3 regions of the Mesorhizobium sp. WSM4836 genome follow, and region 1 is predicted to be linked to each of the others. Evidence: predicted binding sites of a transcription regulator. Region 1 holds the regulator's gene; each other region holds the start of a gene.

What was found. Region 1 encodes PhoB, which activates phosphate uptake and scavenging genes when phosphate is short. Its sites were predicted from a motif close to TGTCATNNANCTGTCAT; they were not measured.
Region 2: a site for PhoB is predicted at 4,505-4,521, ahead of phnF (phosphonate metabolism transcriptional regulator PhnF). Genes of this name have one in related genera too.
Region 3: a site for PhoB is predicted at 3,377-3,393, ahead of olsB (l-ornithine N(alpha)-acyltransferase). Genes of this name have one in related genera too.

Annotation. Positions count from the first base shown of each region.
Region 1 is NZ_JBVVQF010000028.1:58,634-64,818, reverse strand. It holds gene AC0L2P_RS27230 (ROK family protein) at 81-1,325, shown strand; gene phoB (phosphate regulon transcriptional regulator PhoB) at 1,335-2,024, opposite strand; gene phoU (phosphate signaling complex protein PhoU) at 2,041-2,748, opposite strand; gene pstB (phosphate ABC transporter ATP-binding protein PstB) at 2,781-3,584, opposite strand; gene pstA (phosphate ABC transporter permease PstA) at 3,581-4,432, opposite strand; gene pstC (phosphate ABC transporter permease subunit PstC) at 4,436-5,425, opposite strand; gene pstS (phosphate ABC transporter substrate-binding protein PstS) at 5,485-6,185, opposite strand, start outside.
Region 2 is NZ_JBVVQF010000023.1:33,176-39,360, forward strand. It holds gene AC0L2P_RS24210 (ABC transporter permease) at 1-153, opposite strand, end outside; gene AC0L2P_RS24215 (ABC transporter permease) at 232-1,188, opposite strand; gene AC0L2P_RS24220 (ATP-binding cassette domain-containing protein) at 1,185-2,840, opposite strand; gene AC0L2P_RS24225 (ABC transporter substrate-binding protein) at 2,842-4,401, opposite strand; gene phnF (phosphonate metabolism transcriptional regulator PhnF) at 4,711-5,463, shown strand; gene AC0L2P_RS24235 (Tn3 family transposase) at 5,783-6,185, shown strand, end outside.
Region 3 is NZ_JBVVQF010000013.1:177,009-183,193, forward strand. It holds gene acuI (acrylyl-CoA reductase (NADPH)) at 1-929, shown strand, start outside; gene AC0L2P_RS17390 (response regulator) at 1,019-3,307, shown strand; gene olsB (l-ornithine N(alpha)-acyltransferase) at 3,457-4,332, shown strand; gene grpE (nucleotide exchange factor GrpE) at 4,502-5,137, opposite strand; gene AC0L2P_RS17405 (hypothetical protein) at 5,376-5,579, shown strand; gene AC0L2P_RS17410 (fatty acid desaturase) at 5,698-6,185, shown strand, end outside.

The DNA of each region.
Region 1 (6,185 bases):
TCCATCTGACGCTGTTTGTCGGACATTACCGACGGCTTCCGGTTCATGAGCGGCCGCGGCAACCGGGAGGAAAGCAAACGATGTCGGTCGGAATCCGCCATGACGATTTGCGCCGGCGCAACCGGGCGATGGTGATCTCGGCGGTGCGCCGGGCCGGCCAGCCATCGCGTACGGGGATCGCCGCAACCACCGGCCTCAGCCATTCGACCATATCGGCGATCTCCTCCGACCTGATACGGGAAGGCATCCTTGCCGAGAGCAAGGCAAGCGAGTCCGTTTCGTTGAAACGCGGTCGCCCGCAGGTCGGCCTCGCCCTCAACCCGGAAGCTGCGGCGGTACTTACCGTGGTGTTGTCGCTAAATTTCCTGTCGGCCGCCATCATCGACTATGCGGGACAGGTGGTCGCCGAGGAACAGCGCCGGCTGGATACGCTGACGATGGCGCGCGACGAGCTGATCCGCGAATGCATGGCCATCGTCCGGCGCCGGCTGAAGGATCCAGACCTTGACGTCCGCAGTGTCGCCCGCATTGCCCTGGCTATCCAGGGCATTACCGACTCCCCTGCACGCGCCATGCTGTGGTCGCCGATCACGCCGCAGACCGACATCGCCTTTGCCGACATGCTGGAAGATGAATTCGGCATCCCGGCCACGGTGGAGAACGACTGCAATATGATGGCGGTGGCTTTGCGCTGGCGCGATCCGGATCGCTATCGCGACGACTTCATCGCCATCCTGCTTTCGCACGGCATCGGCATGGGGCTGGTGCTCAAGGGCGACCTGTTCACCGGCACGCATTCCTCGGGCGGCGAGTTTGGCCACATGATCCATCGTCCGGGCGGCGCGCTCTGCCGGTGCGGGCGGCGCGGCTGCATCGAGGCCTATGCCGGCAACTACGCCATCTGGCGCAACGCCAGGCAGATGAGCGAAGACAGCGAACCGGTCGCCGACGTCAGCGACGCCGACATGCGCACGCTGGCGGCCCGGGCGCGCGAGAAGGATGGGCCGGAACGCGAGGCCTACCGCAAGGCCGGCGAAGCGCTGGGTTTCGGTCTCGGCTCGCTGTTCGCGCTGATCGATCCGGCGCCGGTCGCGATGGTCGGCGCCAGTGCCGCCGCTTTCGATCTGATCGAGCCGGCCTTGCGCAAGGCAATCGCCCAGACCGCCGGCGGCCAGCATTCGGCTTCGATCTCCTTCGATACCGAGCCGAACGAATTGCCGCTGATCCGCCAAGGTTGTGCCATGCGGGCGTTAAGCTTTGTCGACCAGGAGATTTTCGCGCCGGGCGCGCAAATGAGGCCCGGCATGAGAAAGAACGTAGCCTGACCCGGCGGGTCAATCTTCCCTGATCGCATAACCTGCACCGCGGATGGTGCGGATGACATCGGGCATGCGGCCGTTGTTGACGGCCTTGCGCAGCCGCCCGACATGCACGTCGACGGTGCGTTCGTCGATATAGATCGTCTCGCCCCAGACATTATCGAGCAACTGGCTACGCGAGAAGACGCGGCCCGGATGCCGCATCATAAATTCGAGTAGCCGGAATTCGGTCGGCCCGAGCCTGATCTCGCTCTTCTTGCGATAGACCCTGTGCGATTCCCGATCGAGCACGATGTCGCCGACCTTCAGCACGCTGGACAACACTTCCGGCTTGGCGCGCCGCAGCAGCGCCTTGACCCTGGCCATGAATTCCGGTGTCGAAAACGGTTTGACCAGATAGTCGTCGGCGCCGGTCGAAAGGCCGCGCACCCGGTCGCTCTCCTCGCCGCGCGCGGTCAGCATGATGATCGGCAGCCGCTCGGTTTCGGGGCGCACCCGCAACCGGCGGCAGAGCTCGATGCCGGAAACCGCTGGTATCATCCAGTCGAGCACCAGAAGATCGGGCACATTCTCCTGCAAACGGATCTCGGCTTCGTCGCCGCGTGTCACCACCTCGACCTGGTAGCCTTCGGATTCGAGGTTGTAGCGGAGCAGCACACCCAACGGCTCCTCGTCCTCCACCACCATTATGCGTGGTGCGATCATCGGTTGGGCACCCCCATCACGTCACCGGTGCGGATATTGTCGTTTCGTCCTGCTTCGGACGATTGACCGGCAATTGCTCGCCTGTCAGCACGTAATACGCATTTTCGGCGATGTTGGTGACATGATCGCCAATCCGCTCCAGATTCTTGGCGCAGAACAGCAGGTGCGTGCAAGCGGTGATGTTGCGGGGATCTTCCATCATGTAGGTCAACAGCTCGCGGAACACGGACGTGTATTTGACGTCGATGCGCTCGTCGGCGGCGCGTAGCTTGGCCAACGCGGCCGCATCGCCTGCGGCATATTCCTCGATGACGCCCTGCACCTGGATGAGCACCAGCTGCGCCATCGCATCGATGGAATGCGACAGGTCGCGCGGCGTGACGCTGAGGCCGACCGCACTCACACGCTTGGCGATATTCTTGGCAAGGTCGCCGATGCGTTCAAGGTCGCCGGCCATGCGGATCGCTCCGATCACATGGCGAAGATCGTGGGCCATCGGCTGGCGTTTGGCGATCAGGGTGATGGCGCGGTCGTCCAGTTCGCGTTGACGCGCATCCATGATGGCGTCGTCGGAAACGACGCGTTGCGCCAGCACGTTGTCGGAATTCAACAGCGCCTTGGTCGCCCCGCCGACCATCGAACCGGCGAGGTCGGCCATGTCGCGGATCAGCTTGCTGATCTGCCCGAGATCCTCGTCGAAAGAAGCGACTGTGTGTTCGCCCATGGTCCTGTCCCCATATGCATGATTGAAACGGCTCAGCCGAAGCGGCCGGTGATGTAATCCTGCGTGCGCTTCTCGCGGGGCGACGTGAAGATCTTCTCGGTCCGGTCGAACTCGACCAGTTCGCCCAGATACATAAAGGCGGTCTGGCGCGACACGCGCGCCGCCTGCTGCATGTTGTGGGTGACGATGACGATCGTGTAGTCGGCTTGCAATTCGTCGATCAGTTCCTCGATCTTGGCCGTCGACAACGGGTCGAGGGCCGAAGCCGGTTCGTCGAGCAGAATGACTTCCGGCTTCACGGCCACGGTGCGGGCGATGCAGAGCCGCTGCTGCTGGCCGCCGGAAAGGCTCAAGCCGCTGGCGTTGAGCTTGTCCTTGACCTCGCTCCACAGCGCGGCGCGCTTCAACGCCTGTTCGACGCGGCCGTCCATCTCGGACTTGCCGAGATTCTCGTAGAGCCTGACGCCGAAGGCGATGTTCTCGTAGATCGACATCGGGAACGGCGTCGGCTTCTGGAACACCATGCCGATCTTGGTCCGCAGCAGATTGAGATCCTGCGATCGGTCGAGAATGTTCTTGCCGTCGAGCAGCACCTGGCCCTCGGCGGCCTGTTTCGGGTAGAGCTCATAGATGCGATTGAACACACGCAGCAGCGTCGATTTCCCGCAGCCCGAAGGCCCAATGAAGGCCGTGACGCTGCGCTCGGGCAGCGACAGGCTGATGTCCTTCAGCGCCTTGCTCTGACCGTAGTAGAAGTTGAGGTTCTTGACCTCGATCTTCGTCTTCTCGGCGACCGTTTCGGTCATCGTCATGTCTGGGGACAACATCTGTGTCATCTGTCCTCTCTGCGTCCGGTAAGGCTGCGGGCGAGGATGCTCAAGCCAAGAACCGTCAGGGTGATTATGAGTGCGCCGGTCCACGCCAGTTGCTGCCATTCCTCGTAAGGGCTGAGAGCGAACTGGAAAATGGTCACCGGCAGGCTGGCCATCGGCGCGTTGACATTGCTGCTCCAGAACTGGTTGTTGAGTGCGGTGAAGAGCAGCGGCGCCGTCTCGCCGGAAATGCGTGCTATCGCCAGCAATATACCGGTGACGATGCCGGACAACGCAGCGCGATAGGCGACCGAACGGATCACCACCCAGCGCGGCGCGCCGATCGCGGCACCGGCCTCACGCAACGCGTTCGGCACCAGGTTGAGCATGTCTTCAGTGGTGCGCACGACCACCGGAATGACCAGGATGGCAAGCGCAACGGCACCGGCAATGGCCGAGAAATGCCCCATTGGCCGCACCATCAACTCATAGACGAACAAGCCGATGATGATCGAGGGCGCCGACAACAGGATGTCGTTGATGAAGCGGACGACAGTGGTGATGCGCGAAAAGCGTCCATACTCGGCCATGTAGGTTCCCGCCAGCACGCCGATCGGCGTGCCGACGACAACGGCGATGATCGTCATCAGCAGGCTGCCGGCGATGGCATTGAGCAGGCCGCCGGCTTCGCCCGGTGGTGGCGTCATCTCGGTGAAGACCGCAAGCGAAAGCCCGGCTGTGCCCTTATAGACCAGGGCGCCGAGGATGAGCGCCAGCCAGGCAAGGCCGATGCCGGCGGCGATGACGCAAAGCGCCATCATCACCGAGTTCCTGGCTTTGCGGCGGCTGTGGAGCGATGCGGATGTCGACATCGGTCAGGCTCCCGTACGGGCGTCGATCCGCATCAGCATATAGCGAGCGGCGGCAAGGATCAGGAAGGTGATGACGAACAGGATCAGGCCGAGCGAAACCAGCGAGGAGGTGTAGAGGTCGCCGTCGGCTTCGGTGAATTCATTGGCGATGGTGGCCGAGATGGTCGTGCCCGGCGCGAACAGGGAGGCGCTGATGCGGTGCGCGTTGCCGATGACGAAGGTCACCGCCATGGTCTCGCCGAGCGCCCGGCCGAGGCCAAGCATGACGCCGCCCATGATGCCGATGCGGGTATAGGGAATGACCACGCGCCGGGTCACTTCCCAGGTCGTGCAACCGATGCCATAGGCCGATTCCTTCAGCACCGCCGGCACCGTATCGAAGACGTCCTTGGTGATCGAAGTGATGAAGGGCAACACCATGATGGCGAGGATCAGCGCCGAGGTCAGAAGGCCGATGCCGTAGGGAGGGCCGGCGAAAAGGCTGGATAGCCCCGGCACGCCGTGGAAGATATTGATGATGAAGGGCTGTATCGTCGTCTGCAGGAACGGCGCGAACACGAACAGGCCCCAGATGCCGTAGATGATCGAGGGAATGCCGGCCAACAGCTCGACCGCTATGCCGATCGGGCGCCTGAGCGGGCGCGGGCAGAGCTCGGTGAGAAAAATTGCAATGCCGATGCCGATCGGAACCGCGATCAGGATGGCTATGGCCGCTGTGACCAGCGTGCCGTAGATAGGCGCGAGTGCGCCAAATTTTTCCGTGACCGGATTCCAGCTCTCAGTCGTCAGGAAAGAAAAACCGAAGGCCGACAGCGCCTGCCATGAGCCGGCAAACAGCGAGATCGCGACACCGCCGAGGATGACCAGCACAAGAATTGCGGAAGCGCGGGTGAGTCCGCGGAATATGGCATCTGTGAGCGCGAAGCGCCGCACCGTAGCTTCCCTGGCTCGGGCTGCTGCGGATGATGGCATGGCATCGGAAGCGATGGTCATGGAGTCCTCGCGATTAAAGGCAACAGGAAGGGCGCCGTCGACGCCCTCCCTGGAGGAGATTACATAGCCGAGTAGAGCGGCTTGCCGTCGCTGCCGACGACTTCCTTGGCCCACATGGCCTTGACGCTCTCGACCACCTTGTCGGGCATCGGAACGTAATCCAGCTCGCCGGCCATCTCGTCGCCCTTGTCATATGCCCAGGCGAAGAATTTGAGCGCTTCGCCGGTGGCAGCGGCATCGTCCGGCTTCTTGTACAGGAGGATCCACGTCGCCGCAGTCATCGGCCAGGACTCCGCGCCCGGCTCGTTGGCGAGGATCACGCCATAGCCCGGCTGCGAGCTCCAGTCGGCATTGGCCGCTGCCGCCGAGAACGCTGCCGCGGTCGGCTCGACCTTCTTGCCGTCCTTGTTGATCATGTCGGTGTGGGTGAGCTTGTTCTGCTTGGCATAGGCGTACTCGACATAGCCAATCGCACCGCCGGTCTGGGAGACGTTGTTGGCAACGCCCTCATTGCCCTTGGCGCCGATGCCGACGGGCCATTCCACGGCCTTGTCGACGCCGACCTTTTCTTTCCACTCCGCGCTGACGTCGCCGAGGTAATAGGTGAAGTTGAACGTCGTGCCCGAACCATCGGAACGGTGAACGACCGCGATCGCCTGCGAAGGCAGCTTGACGTCTGGATTGAGCTTCTTGATCGCTTCGTCATCCCAGCTCGTGATCTTGCCGAGGAAGATGTCGGCCAGCGTCGCGCCGTCGAGAA
Region 2 (6,185 bases), on a different contig from region 1:
GATGCCGCGCAGAATGAGCGAGAGCATGTCTCGACCCAACGCATCGGTACCGAGCGGATACTGCCATGTTCCGCCCATGAAGACCGGCGCCCTGAAGCGGTCCAGCAGGTTAACCTCTGAGAGATCGCTTGGCGATAGCCACGGAGCTGCCATGACAACCACTGCCAAAAACGAAAGAACGCAGAAGCAGCCGACGATGGCGGGGGAAAAATTTTGTCGTAAAATCATTTCTTAACTCTCGCAGATTGTGCGAAGGCGGCGTGCGGACCGGTGGCGCAGATCGGCTATTCTCGGATCGATGAAGCCGTAGGACAGGTCCGCCAGGAGGTTGGCGAGGATCATCGTCACGCCGGTGATGATCATGATCGCCTGTACGACGGCGAAGTCACGAGCGCTCACACTTTCTATCAACAAAGATCCTGTGCCTTGCCAGCCGAACACATTCTCGACCACGGCGGCGTAAGTGACGAATTGCCCGAACTCCAAGGCCGTGATGGTGATCAGCGGCGTCAGCGCATTTGGCAGCGTGTGAACGCGATGGATGATCCCCTCGGATAGACCGCTTGCTCTTGCGGTCTCGACCATCGGGCGCGACAATACCTCGACCATTGCCGAGCGCGTGAAACGCGCATAGGTCCCTATCCCCACGGTCGACAGCGTCGCGACCGGCATAATGTAGGAGGTCCAGTCTACATAGCCGCTGGGCGAAAGCCAGCCGAGTTTCACCGAGAACAGATACATCGCCAGCACGCCCAACAGGAACGAGGGAACCGAAAGGCCGACAACCGACAGCGTGATGGCCAACTTGTCGATGAAGCGCCCCCGATGCATCGCCGAGAGAATCCCAAGCGGCACGCCCAGAGCGATCGACAGCAGGATAGTCGGGAGCACCAGGGACAGTGTCACGGGAATTCGATCCAGAACCAGCGCAAGAGCCGACTCTCCGGTTCGATAGGAGAGACCGAAATTCATGTGCAGCAGTCCGTTGAGATAAATCAGGAACTGCTGCCACAAGGGAAGATTAAGACCCCATTTCTCGCGGAAGGCATCAATGGCGGCCTGGCTGGTGTCTGGACCCAGCAATATTTGCGCGGGATCGCCACTCGCAGCGAGTGCGAAGAACGCAAAAGTCAAAAGCAGAAGGATCGTTATGCAAGCCCGCCCCAGGCGCAAGAGATACCAGTTCATACCGCGGCCTCCTCCTCGGGTAGGTGGCTCAGCGGAGCATCGGGGAGCCTTGGGAGGGCCGCAATCAGGTCCCGGGTGTAGCTCTCAGTCGGGTTGCGAAACAATTCGAACGTCTGGCCTTCCTCGATCAGCTTGCCATGCCGCATGACCACCACCCGGTCGCAAATATGCTGGATGACGGAAAGGTCATGGCTAATGAAGAGGATCGCGAGCGCGTATCTCGCGCGCAGGTCGAGCAGCAGGTCCAGAATCCTGGACTGGATCGACACGTCGAGTGCAGAAACGCTTTCATCGCAGATCAGGACGCGCGGTCGAACCGTCAGTGCGCGTGCGATCGTCGCCCTCTGCCGCTGGCCGCCGGAGAGGTTGCCGGGTTTGCGCTTAAACAGCGTCTCGTCGAGGTGGGTTTCGAGGAGCCGGGAGCGGGCCACACCTTCCCGTTCGCTTTTGTCCCCCAGTCGATGAATATCGAGCGGCTGGCGCACCTGATGAATGATCCTGCCGAGAGGATCGAGCGCGCCGCGGGGGTCCTGGAAAATGTACTGTATTTGCCGCCGCCAAGACGGATCCGGCCTGCTCCAGTCGAGGGTGCGTCCATTCAGCGAGATACGGCCGCCCGCGGGTGTCACCAGGCCGACGGCAGCTTTCGCCAATGTGCTCTTGCCCGAACCGCTTTCGCCGACCAGTCCGACGATCTCGCCTTCGCCGACATCAACGCTGACGTTCCGGAGGGCGTCGAAGCGGCGTCCGTCAGCCGTTTTGTAGCTCACCGAGATATTGTCGAGACGCAATGCCGGATGGCTGGCGGTAGGCACGCCGATCGGGCGCAAGGCGGCCGGCGGCGGGACTTGCGGCATGGTCGCTGAGGCGTGCGGCCGCGGCCGCGGCATGGATGCAATCAGTTGCTTAGTGTAATCGGCGCGGGGAGCCACGAGAACGGCGGCCGCAGAGCCAGTCTCCACGATTACTCCGTTTCTCAGGACAATGATCTGGTTGCACAGCTGATAGGCCACCGCCAGGTCGTGCGTGACGAATATGATCGACATGCCGCGTTCTGCGGCAATCGCCTTCAGGTGCTTGAGGACGCCGGCCTGGACGGTGACATCAAGCGCCGTGGTCGGTTCATCGGCGATGAGCAACCGGGGTTCACGCGCGAGAGCGCAGGCGATCGCCACCCGCTGGCATTGTCCACCAGACATTTGATGCGGGTAGGAATCGAGAATCTTTCCGGGGTCGACAAAACCGGCCGTCGTCAGCAGTGGGCCCGGATCACCAAGGGTCCGTAGCGCAAGGTGCCGCCTAACCGTCATCAGGGGATCGAGTGCACTCATCGGATCCTGGAATATCATGGCAATGCCATGTCCCCTGAGGCCAGCCAGCAATCGCCGGTCCGACAGGGGGTACGGCCGCCCTTCGAAATTCATCTGTCCTTTGATTTTGGCGCTCGGCGGCAGCAGGCCTGCAATGGCCCGGCACATGACGCTCTTGCCGGATCCGCTTTCTCCGACGATGCCGAGAATTTCTCCGGCCATCAGATCAAAGCTGATGTCGCGCAATGCAGAGCCGCTGTGCCCGGCGGCGAAGGCCACGCTCAGCCGCTGAACCGAGATCAGGGGATGAGCGCGACTTTGACTATGGGGATGCAAGTCCATGTTATCTGAAGCTCACGCCTGTTGTCGTGAGATCCAGATATTCCGTCGGAAGGGCGTTATAGGTCAGGCGATCCTTGCGCACCCCGATGAAATGGGCGGCTGTATAGAAGTTCGCGGTATTCGGATCCTCCTCAAACTTGTCGAGCATCTGGGCAAAGACCACCCGCCGATGCGGCGTATCGATAGACGTCGACAATTCCTCCCCCAGCGCTGCCATGTCAGGAGAGACGGTGAAGAATTTCTGTTTCGCAAACGAGCCGCCGGGCCCGAGGCGGCGCCAGAACTGGCCAAGCGGATCGGGATAGTAGGCGCCGGAGGATGCATCGATGATCGCTCTGTCGGGCGTATCGGCGAGCACCTGCGTCCAGTTTTCCTTGAACTCCAGCTTGACGTTCAGTCCAACGGCTTTCCACATCGACTGTACGATCTGGGCCGTCTCCCCCTGCTTGGTGTAGTAGTTGTGCTGGGTGCGCCAGACGATCTCCTGGCCGTGATAGCCCGCTTCCTTGAGAAGCTGCTTTGCCTTTTCCGGATCATATTCGTCCACCGGACGGCCCTGCAGATACATGTCGCCGAAGGTTTTCAGCTGCCAACCATGCGTCACTTCTGTGCGCCCATCATAGAGGGCTTTCACCAGTGCCTCGCGATCGATGGCGAGGTTCATCGCGTGCCTGAGGCGCGGATCGGCGATCGGGCTATTGATGCTGTCAAAGATGACGCCTCGAATAGTCTCGATCGGCCCGCCGGCGACCGCACCGTTCGGGTTGCCCTCGATCTGCGGAAATTCATCCGTGCCGATTTCCGTGATCATGTCGAACTGGCCGGCGAGGAGGCCCGCAACGCGGGTAGACAGTTCAGGAACCGTGACGAACGTTACCTTATCGGCGGCCGCCTTCGCGTCGCCCCAATAGGCATCGAACCTCTTGAGGGCGGTCGCGCCGCCGACCTCGTGGCTGACAAGCGTGTAGGGCCCGGAGCCCGCATCGAGCTTCGTAAAATCATTGTAGTTTGGAGCTTGCTTCAAAGCCGTTTCGGAAATGATCTGGGCAGGGAAGGTGGCGAAGCGATCGAGCGCAATCGGATCAACAGCCTTGATGTGAATCCGGACCGTCATGTTGTCGAGGGCCTCGATCCTCTCGATGCCGCCGAGAAACTCCTCGGATTCAGTGGGCACCCTTTTATCGCGCCCCAATCTCACATCCGAGAACGTCGCGATGACATCGTTGGCGTCGAAAGTGTCGCCGTTGTGAAACACGACCCCCGGCCTCAGCTTGAACTCAAGGGTCTTCGGATCGAGGGCCTTCCACTCGGTCGCCAGCCCCGGCACGATCTTACCGTCGTTGCGGTAGTCGTATCTGACAAGCGTGTCATAAAGAGAAAGCACCACCCGCAGATTGGGGTTGGAGTTCTCGGTGGCCGGATCGAGGTTATCCGGGTTCTTCGGAACGGCGATCGTCAGGTCACGCGCAAAGACTGGCGTGTTGCCGGACAAGGCCGCGACGCCGGCGCTCAGTATTACAATCAGTACCAAGCTCTTGGCTTTCAATCTGCTCTGGTTCATTCGGCTCTCCGGGATCTTGGTGGCGGTGCAGCGCTGACGGTGCTTGAGGTCGCGCTTCCTGCGGGCCGCCTGTTGTGAGGCAGCCGAAACATGCCTCAGTTTCACGACATTCGGATGACAAAAAGAGATTCGAATATCAGCGGATCAGGGGACCCAGATTTCAGCGCGCGTCCGAGCTTTGGCCTTTCTAACACAGCGCGCTTGCGGATCAGCCGCGGACATTGCCAACGGAGACGTCGCTGCTTATACTTATTCGAATATGTTGGTCGATCGTCGACCGCACGTGACAAGCAACGGAATGAAGCGACAATGCCGAAGAAACTGATGCACGGCCAGTGGCAAGACGTCGAAGAGGAACTCGCTGCCGACATCACTGCGGGGCGGTTTGCCAAAGGGGCGCCGCTTCCCAAGGAAGCGGAACTGGTGGGACGCTTTGGCGTCGGGCGACATAGCGTCCGACGTGCGATCGCTCAGCTCCAGAGTCGCGGGCTTGTCCAAGTCGAGCATGGGAAAGGGACGTTTGTTCGCGACGGGCGCCTGAACTACCGGCTCTCCGAGCGAACCCGCTTTTCCCAAAACCTCCTCGATCAGGGGCGTGAGCCGTTTGGCAAAGCGATCAAGGAGCGTGTGATCGAGGCTCCTCGGCGAGTCGCCGAGGCGCTAAGGCTTCCGCTCGACGAGCAGGTCTACCATATCGTTCGCCTCGAATACGCCGATGAGGAGCCCGTCAATTTTTCGAACGCATTTTTTCCAGTTCGCCGCTTTCCGGGCTTCGATAAGGCGAGACGCGAAGGACAAACCGTCAGCAGCATTCTAGCCGATTACGGCGTTACCGACTACATTCGTCTGCGTACTGACTTTATTGTGCGCCTGCCGACTAAAGAAGAAGCGCGTCAGTTGATGCAGGCCGAGACGCAGCCGATCCTGCTTCAGAAAAAGGTCGACGTGGATATGAAGGGCACGCCGGTTTCATTTTCGGAGTCCGTGTGGGCAGGAGAGCGTGTCCAGTTCTCGATCGACAACACCAGCCAGTTGCTCAACGCCTTGGCTCAGAGTTTGTAAGGGCGTGAATCCTTCAATGAAAGAACGCAAGGGCACACCCGCTTCGTTCTGTTGCGCCCAGCCGGGAATGAGACCCGGAGATCGTCCCGGTCCTGCGCGCGATGTTCGAAACTCTGCTTGAACTGCCTGCTCCCGGCCAGGCCGACCTCGCACGCTCGAGATGCTCGACCGGCAAGGCTAGAAGGTCGTTGCCTCTCCTGCATGTCGCTGCGGCGATGCCGCAACGACGGACAGGCCGGCGCAAGTTCAGAGCAGCAGCGGAGCGTTTGTCGATAAGCGCGAAACGTACGCGGCGCTGACGAACCACATCGGCGCACCGATCAACACCACGTTGATCCTTGACCATTGGGATGCCGTGCTACATCTGGCCGCCTCGATCACGACGCGCGCCGTCGTCCCTTCGACGATCATTAAGAAGCTCTCGGCCTGTCCGAGGAAAGCCAGTTGGCCAAGTCGCTGCGGGAACTCGACCGGATCGAGTGATCACTGTTCATTATCGAATGGTATTCGAGCACAGCCTTGCGCCGGTGCTGCCAAGCTGGCTCCATCAGCAGCGCATAAGCTCAAACGCGCGGTGTTCTTCCACGAGCGCGGCGAAATCCGCGACCGGTCATTCGAGAGCCAGGCATTCAGCGCTTCCGGTCTCAATCTTGTCGTCAGCGCCATTGGAACACCGTCTATCTTGATCGCGCAACCCGCACCTGCGCACGACGGATCGGATT
Region 3 (6,185 bases), on a different contig from region 1:
CGGTGACCGAGCTTACCGAGGCAGATCTGATGGAGGGCGACGTCACCGTCGCGGTGGAGGCGACGACGGTGAACTACAAGGACGGCCTTGCGATTACCGGCAAGGCGCCGGTAATCCGCCGCTGGCCGCTGGTGCCCGGCATTGATTTCGCCGGCACCGTCATCTCGTCTTCCAATCCCGACTGGCGCAAGGGTGACAAGGTCATATTGAACGGCTGGGGCGTCGGCGAGACGCATTTCGGCGCCTTTGCCGGACGCGCCCGCGTCAAAGGCGACTGGCTGGTGCCGCTGCCGGACGGAATGAGCCCGCATGATGCGATGGCGGTCGGCACCGCCGGCTACACCGCCATGCTTTGCGTCATCGCGCTGGAGCGCCACGGCATCGTGCCCGATCGCGGCCCTGTGGTGGTGACGGGCGCTGCCGGTGGCGTCGGCTCGGTCGCGGTCTCAATCCTGTCCAGCCTCGGCTATCATGTCATCGCCTCGACCGGCCGCGCTGCCGAAAGCCCCTATCTGATGGATCTTGGCGCCGCGGAAGTGATTTCACGCGACGAGCTTGCCCAGCCGGCAAAACCGCTCGCCAAGGAACGCTGGGCCGGCGGCGTCGATGCTGTCGGCAGTCACACGCTGGCCAACGTTCTGTCGATGACCTCCTATGGCGGCGCCGTTGCCGCTTGCGGCCTCGCCGGCGCCATGGACCTGCCGGCAAGCGTCGCCCCCTTCATCCTGCGCGGCGTCTCGCTGCTCGGCATCGACTCGGTGATGGCGCCCAAGGCGATCCGCCTCGAGGCATGGCGCCGCATCGGCGCCGATCTCGATCTCGCAAAGCTTGCCAGCCTGTCGACGAGCATTGGCTTCGACGGCATCATCGGCGCCGCGCACGACATCGTCGAGGGCAAGATCCGCGGCCGCGTGGTCGTGGATATGTGAGCCTCCAAAGGGACAAAAAAGAGCGCGACCGCTAAAATTCGAACGATCAACCACAACCTTCGATAAGCTCTGTCTGGCAGGAATTCCGTATGATTGCGGAACCCGGCATCAGAGCGGCGGAACCAGCCGAACGGGCCGACGGGACGGCCCCCGAGGCGCCAGGACGGCAGATTGTCGCCGCGCCGCCGCTGGCGCCGGAACTGCCGGCCGCCAAGCGGGAAGGCCTGCCCTTCCTGACGCTGGTCGCCATCGTCGTGCTGGCAGGCCTTTCGCATCTGACCGGAGCGCCGATCTTCATCACCGTCGGCCTTTTGGTGACAGCCGTGGCCGGGCTCGCCATGCATCTGCGCAACAGGCGCACCGAGCGCCGCGCGGTGGCTTTGCTCGACGCGACCACCGCCCGCAGCCGCGCCGAAATCGAGACGCTGGCCGACCGCATGTGGGAGATGCAGGAGAGCGAGGAGCGCTTTCACGGTCTGATCGATGCACTCGGCGATCTCGTCGTCCACCGCGACCGCGACGGCCACATCGTCTACGCCAACAAGGTTTTCGCCGATCTTGTCGAAACCGACCAGCGCGACCTTGCCGGCAAGACCTTGGCCGAACTAGGCATCGATGTCGGCATCGTCCCGGACGCCGCGTTTTCCGACCATGAATGCCTGAGTTCCACCGATGTCGCCATTCGCACGCCGGACGGCCCACGCTGGTTCTCTTGGATCGAGCTGTCGGTGCGCGACAAGGACAGCGGCGCCGTCTCGCATCGCGCGATCGCCCGCGACATCACCGCCCGCAAGCGCGCCGAATCCTCGCTGATCACCGCCCGCGAGCGGGCCGAATATGCGAGCCAGGCCAAATCGCGCTTCCTCGCCACCGTCAGCCACGAGATCCGCACGCCGATGAACGGCATCATGGGCATGGCCCGGCTTCTCGCCGACACCAGCCTTTCGCCCGAGCAGCGGACCTATGTCGGCGCCATCTCGACCTCGGCCAGCGCACTGCTGGCGCTCATCGAGGACCTGCTCGACTACTCCAAGATCGAGGCCGGCCGCTTCGATCCCGAACCGCAGCCGATGTCGGTGCGCGAGATCGCCGACAATGTCATCGAGCTTTTGGCGGCGCGGGCTTTTGCCAAGGATATCGGCCTCGGCTGTCATGTCGAACCCAACGTGCCGCAGCTGATCACCGCCGACCCCGGCAGGGTCAGGCAGGTGCTGCTCAACCTCATCGGCAACGCCGTCAAGTTCACCGACAGCGGCGGCGTCCTGGCAAGCATCGCCCGCGTCCGCACCGAAACCACCGACCGCATCCGCTTCACCATCACCGACACCGGCCCCGGTCTGCACGAGGAGGACATGGAGCGCATCTTCGAGGACTTCGAGCAGGCTGACGGCACCTCGACCCGTGCGCATGGCGGCGCCGGCCTCGGTCTTGCCATTTCCAAGCGCCTGGTGACCGCCATGGGCGGCACTATCTCTGTGTCGAGCCGGCTTGGCCAAGGGTCCGAATTCGTCTTCGATATCCCCGCCATTTCCGCCGTCGAGGCGACGCAGATCCGCCAGGACGCGCTGTCGGGCCGGCATGCGGTGATCGTGTCGAAGAATCTGGTCGAGGCCGAAGCCATCGCCCGCACCATTCGCGCCAATGGCGGCACGGTCGATCTGGCCACCGCCGCCGCACAGGCCACCCCTTTCGCCGAGGGCTGCGATGTGCTGCTGATCGATGCTGCCATGGAGCAAAGCGACGGCAGGCTGCTCAGGCGCCTGCGCCAGAGCGGATTTGCCGATTGCGAGGCGGTGACGCTGATCGCGCCGACCGACCGCGGCATGCTTGGCGAGTTCCGTGCCAACGGCTACGCCACCTTCCTGGCGAGGCCGGTGCGCGGCGAGACATTGCTGCGCGTGCTTTTGACCAACCATTCACCGGTCATGGCCGAGCCACAACCGCAAAAGCGCGGCGCACAGGTTGGGCACGCCATTGGCGCCCGCCAGCAAGGCCTGTCGGTGCTGATCGCCGAGGACAACGACATCAACGCCATGCTGGCCCGCACCACACTGCTGAAGGCCGGGCATCGCGTGAAAGTGGTCGGCAACGGCAAGGCCGCCGTCGAGGCGGTCATCAGCACCGGCCACAAGCACCGCTACGACGTGGTGCTGATGGACTTGCATATGCCTGTCATGGACGGTCTCGACGCCATCGCCGCCATCCGCCGCCATGAGGAAGAGACCGCGGTGCCGCCGGTGCCGATCATGGTGCTGTCGGCCGACAGCCAGGAAAAGACCCGCCACGCCGTGCTCGCTCACGGTGCCAGCGGCTTCGTCACCAAGCCGCTCGACCCCGATGCCCTGGTTCATGCGGTCGAGGGCCAAGTGGCCGCCTGAGGCACAACATAGACGGTTGCTAGATTACCCAGCCGACGAAGTATTGCCCGCAGAGCCGTATCACGGTACTGTCACAATCCTGTTGCACCTACACCGTATCCCCGTGCCAAGAGGGATGGCTCGAAGGAGAATCACTCGTGCATACAGTCATGCCGGAATGTGATGCTCGGCCGAACGCCAGCGGGCCTTTGCTCGTCGGCCGGAACGCCGATGCCGTCATAAAAGGCGCATCGCTCGGCCGCATCGGCAATCTCGAAGTGCGGCTCGCCCGCAACGAGGCCGAGATCGCTGCCGCGCAGGAAGTGCGCTACCGGGTGTTCTACGACGAGCTTGGTGCCAGGAAGGACCTGTTCCAGATGCAGGACCGCCGCGATGCCGATCGCTTCGATCCCCTCTGCGACCATCTGCTGGTCTTCGACACTTCGCTTTCCGATCCCGAGCATCGCCGCATCGTCGGCACCTACCGCCTGCTGCGGCAGGAGATTGCCGCGGCCGCCGGCGGCTTTTATTCCGAAGGCGAATTCGAGCTGACCAAGTTGATCGCGCGGCATCCCGGCCAGCGCTTCCTCGAGCTTGGCCGCTCCTGCGTTCTGCCCGAATACCGCTCGAAGCGCACCATCGAGGCATTGTGGCAAGGCATCTGGGCCTATATCAACCATTACGGCATCGGCGTGATGACCGGCTGCGCGTCGTTCCACGGCACCGTGCCGGCGGCTCATGCCGAGGCGCTGACCTATCTTGCCCACCACTGCCGGACGAATTCATCCTGGGACGTGCGTGCCGTCGCCGGACGCTATTGTTCCATGGATCTGATGCCGATCGAGGCCGTCAATGCCAAGGCGGCGATCGCCGCGATGCCGCCGCTGGTCAAGGGCTATCTGCGCGTCGGCGCACGCATCGGCGACGGTTGCGTCATCGATCGTGAATTCTCGACGGTCGACGTGTTCGTGGTGATGCCGGTCAAGGAGATCGGCGCCCGCTACGTCAATTATTATGGCGGGGAAGCCCAGCGGTTTGCGGCGTGAGCAGGGCAGTAGGGGAATAAGGCAGTATAGGGCAGTAGGGAGTAGTAGGCATTTGCTCTACTTGACCCGACGCAGCGCTATTCCCTACTCCCGTACTGCCCTACTCCCGTACTGCCCTACTCCCGTACTGCCCTACTCCCGTACTGCCTTATTCCCCTACTCCCCTAACTTACGCATCCTTCTCGGCCTGCTCGTTCACCGGCCCCGGCTCGACCGGCGCTTCGCTTGCCACATGCTTGGGGCCGCCCTTGGCGATACCGACCATGGCCGGCCGCAGCACGCGCTCGCCGATCGAATAGCCGGGCTGCACGACCTGCACGACCGTGTTGGCCGGCACGTCGGGATTGGGCACCTCGAACATCGCCTGGTGGAAGTTCGGATCGAACTTCTCGCCCTCGGGCTCGAGCTTTTTCACGCCGTGGCGCTCCAGCGCCGACAGCATGGCGCGCTCGGTAATCTCGACGCCGTCGATCAGCGCCTTGAAACCGGCATCGCCCGACGCCTTGGCCTCCTCCGGGATGGCATCCAGAGCACGGCGCAGATTGTCTGACACCGACAGCATGTCGCGGGCAAAGTTGGCAACCGCATAGGCGCGCGCGTCGTGAACGTCGCGGGCGGTACGGCGGCGCAAATTCTCCATGTCGGCCGCGACGCGCAGCGCGCGATCCTTCAGCTCCTCGTTTTCCTTCAGAAGCCGCACAAGCGCTTCATAGTCGCCGTCGACGCCGCCTTCCCTTGGCTCCGCGGCAGCCTCGGTTTTCTCAGCTTCATCGGGCGCGCGTTCATCTTTTGCCTGGTCGCTCATCGCCGTTTCCCGTCATTTTCGAATGGTGTGGATTTGCGCCCGATATCGAGGTTTAGCGGCCAAAAATCAAGGGGCAAGCGCTACTGCAGCCGCTGCCGCGGCTTGATGGCGGGCCGCGCAGACCTTTTCGATTTTAATTCAAACTTTACCGTAACCGACGGCTTTGCTTGCCGGGACACTACAATGCGGGAACCGTTCCTCCCGTGGAAGAGTTTCGAAGCCGACACAGGATTTTGAGATGATGCCCCGCAGGAATGGCGAAAAACGCGACGGGCTCGCCGCCGATATCCGGCGCCAGCTCGGCAGTGAGGCGACCAAGCGCTTTCTGCGTACCTTGCCGGCCTTCCGCACGGAGTCCGATATTCCCGACCGTTTGAAGGAATTACTCGACCGCCTGGACGGCGTGGAAGCCAATGTGATCGCAGGCGGGCGCCGTCGGTAGACACCGTCGCCAGCGGCGCGACCTGCGATTGCGTCGGTGCCATCGCGCGACATTTACGCGCAGTAACTTTGCGTGATCTCCGCCTTGCGGCAGCGCCCCGCTCCGCCTATGTTTCATGATGAACATGATTTCCCCCGAAGCTGTGGCAAACAGCAAGCGCGCCTGGTTGAAAATCCTGTCGCGCTATAAAAAGCCCGACAGGCGTCGCAGCGCCGTCGAACTCGCCATCACCCTCATCCCCTTCGCCACGCTGTGGGCACTGTCCTCGGCCGCCTATGCCTATGGCCATTGGTGGGGTCTGGTCCTCATCCTACCGGCAGCCGGCTTTCTGGTGCGGATCTTCATGATCCAGCACGATTGCGGCCACGGCTCCTTCTTTGCCAACCGCTATGCCGATGACTGGATCGGCCGCGTCCTTGGCGTGCTGACGCTGACGCCCTACGACTGCTGGCGCCGCGCCCACGCAACCCATCACGCCAGCGCCGGCAATCTCGACGAGCGCGGCACCGGCGACATCAAGACACTGACCGTCGCCGAATACCGGCAACTGTCGTGGCGGGGCCGGCTTGCCTATCGCCTCTATCGCCATCCGCTGGTGATGTTTGG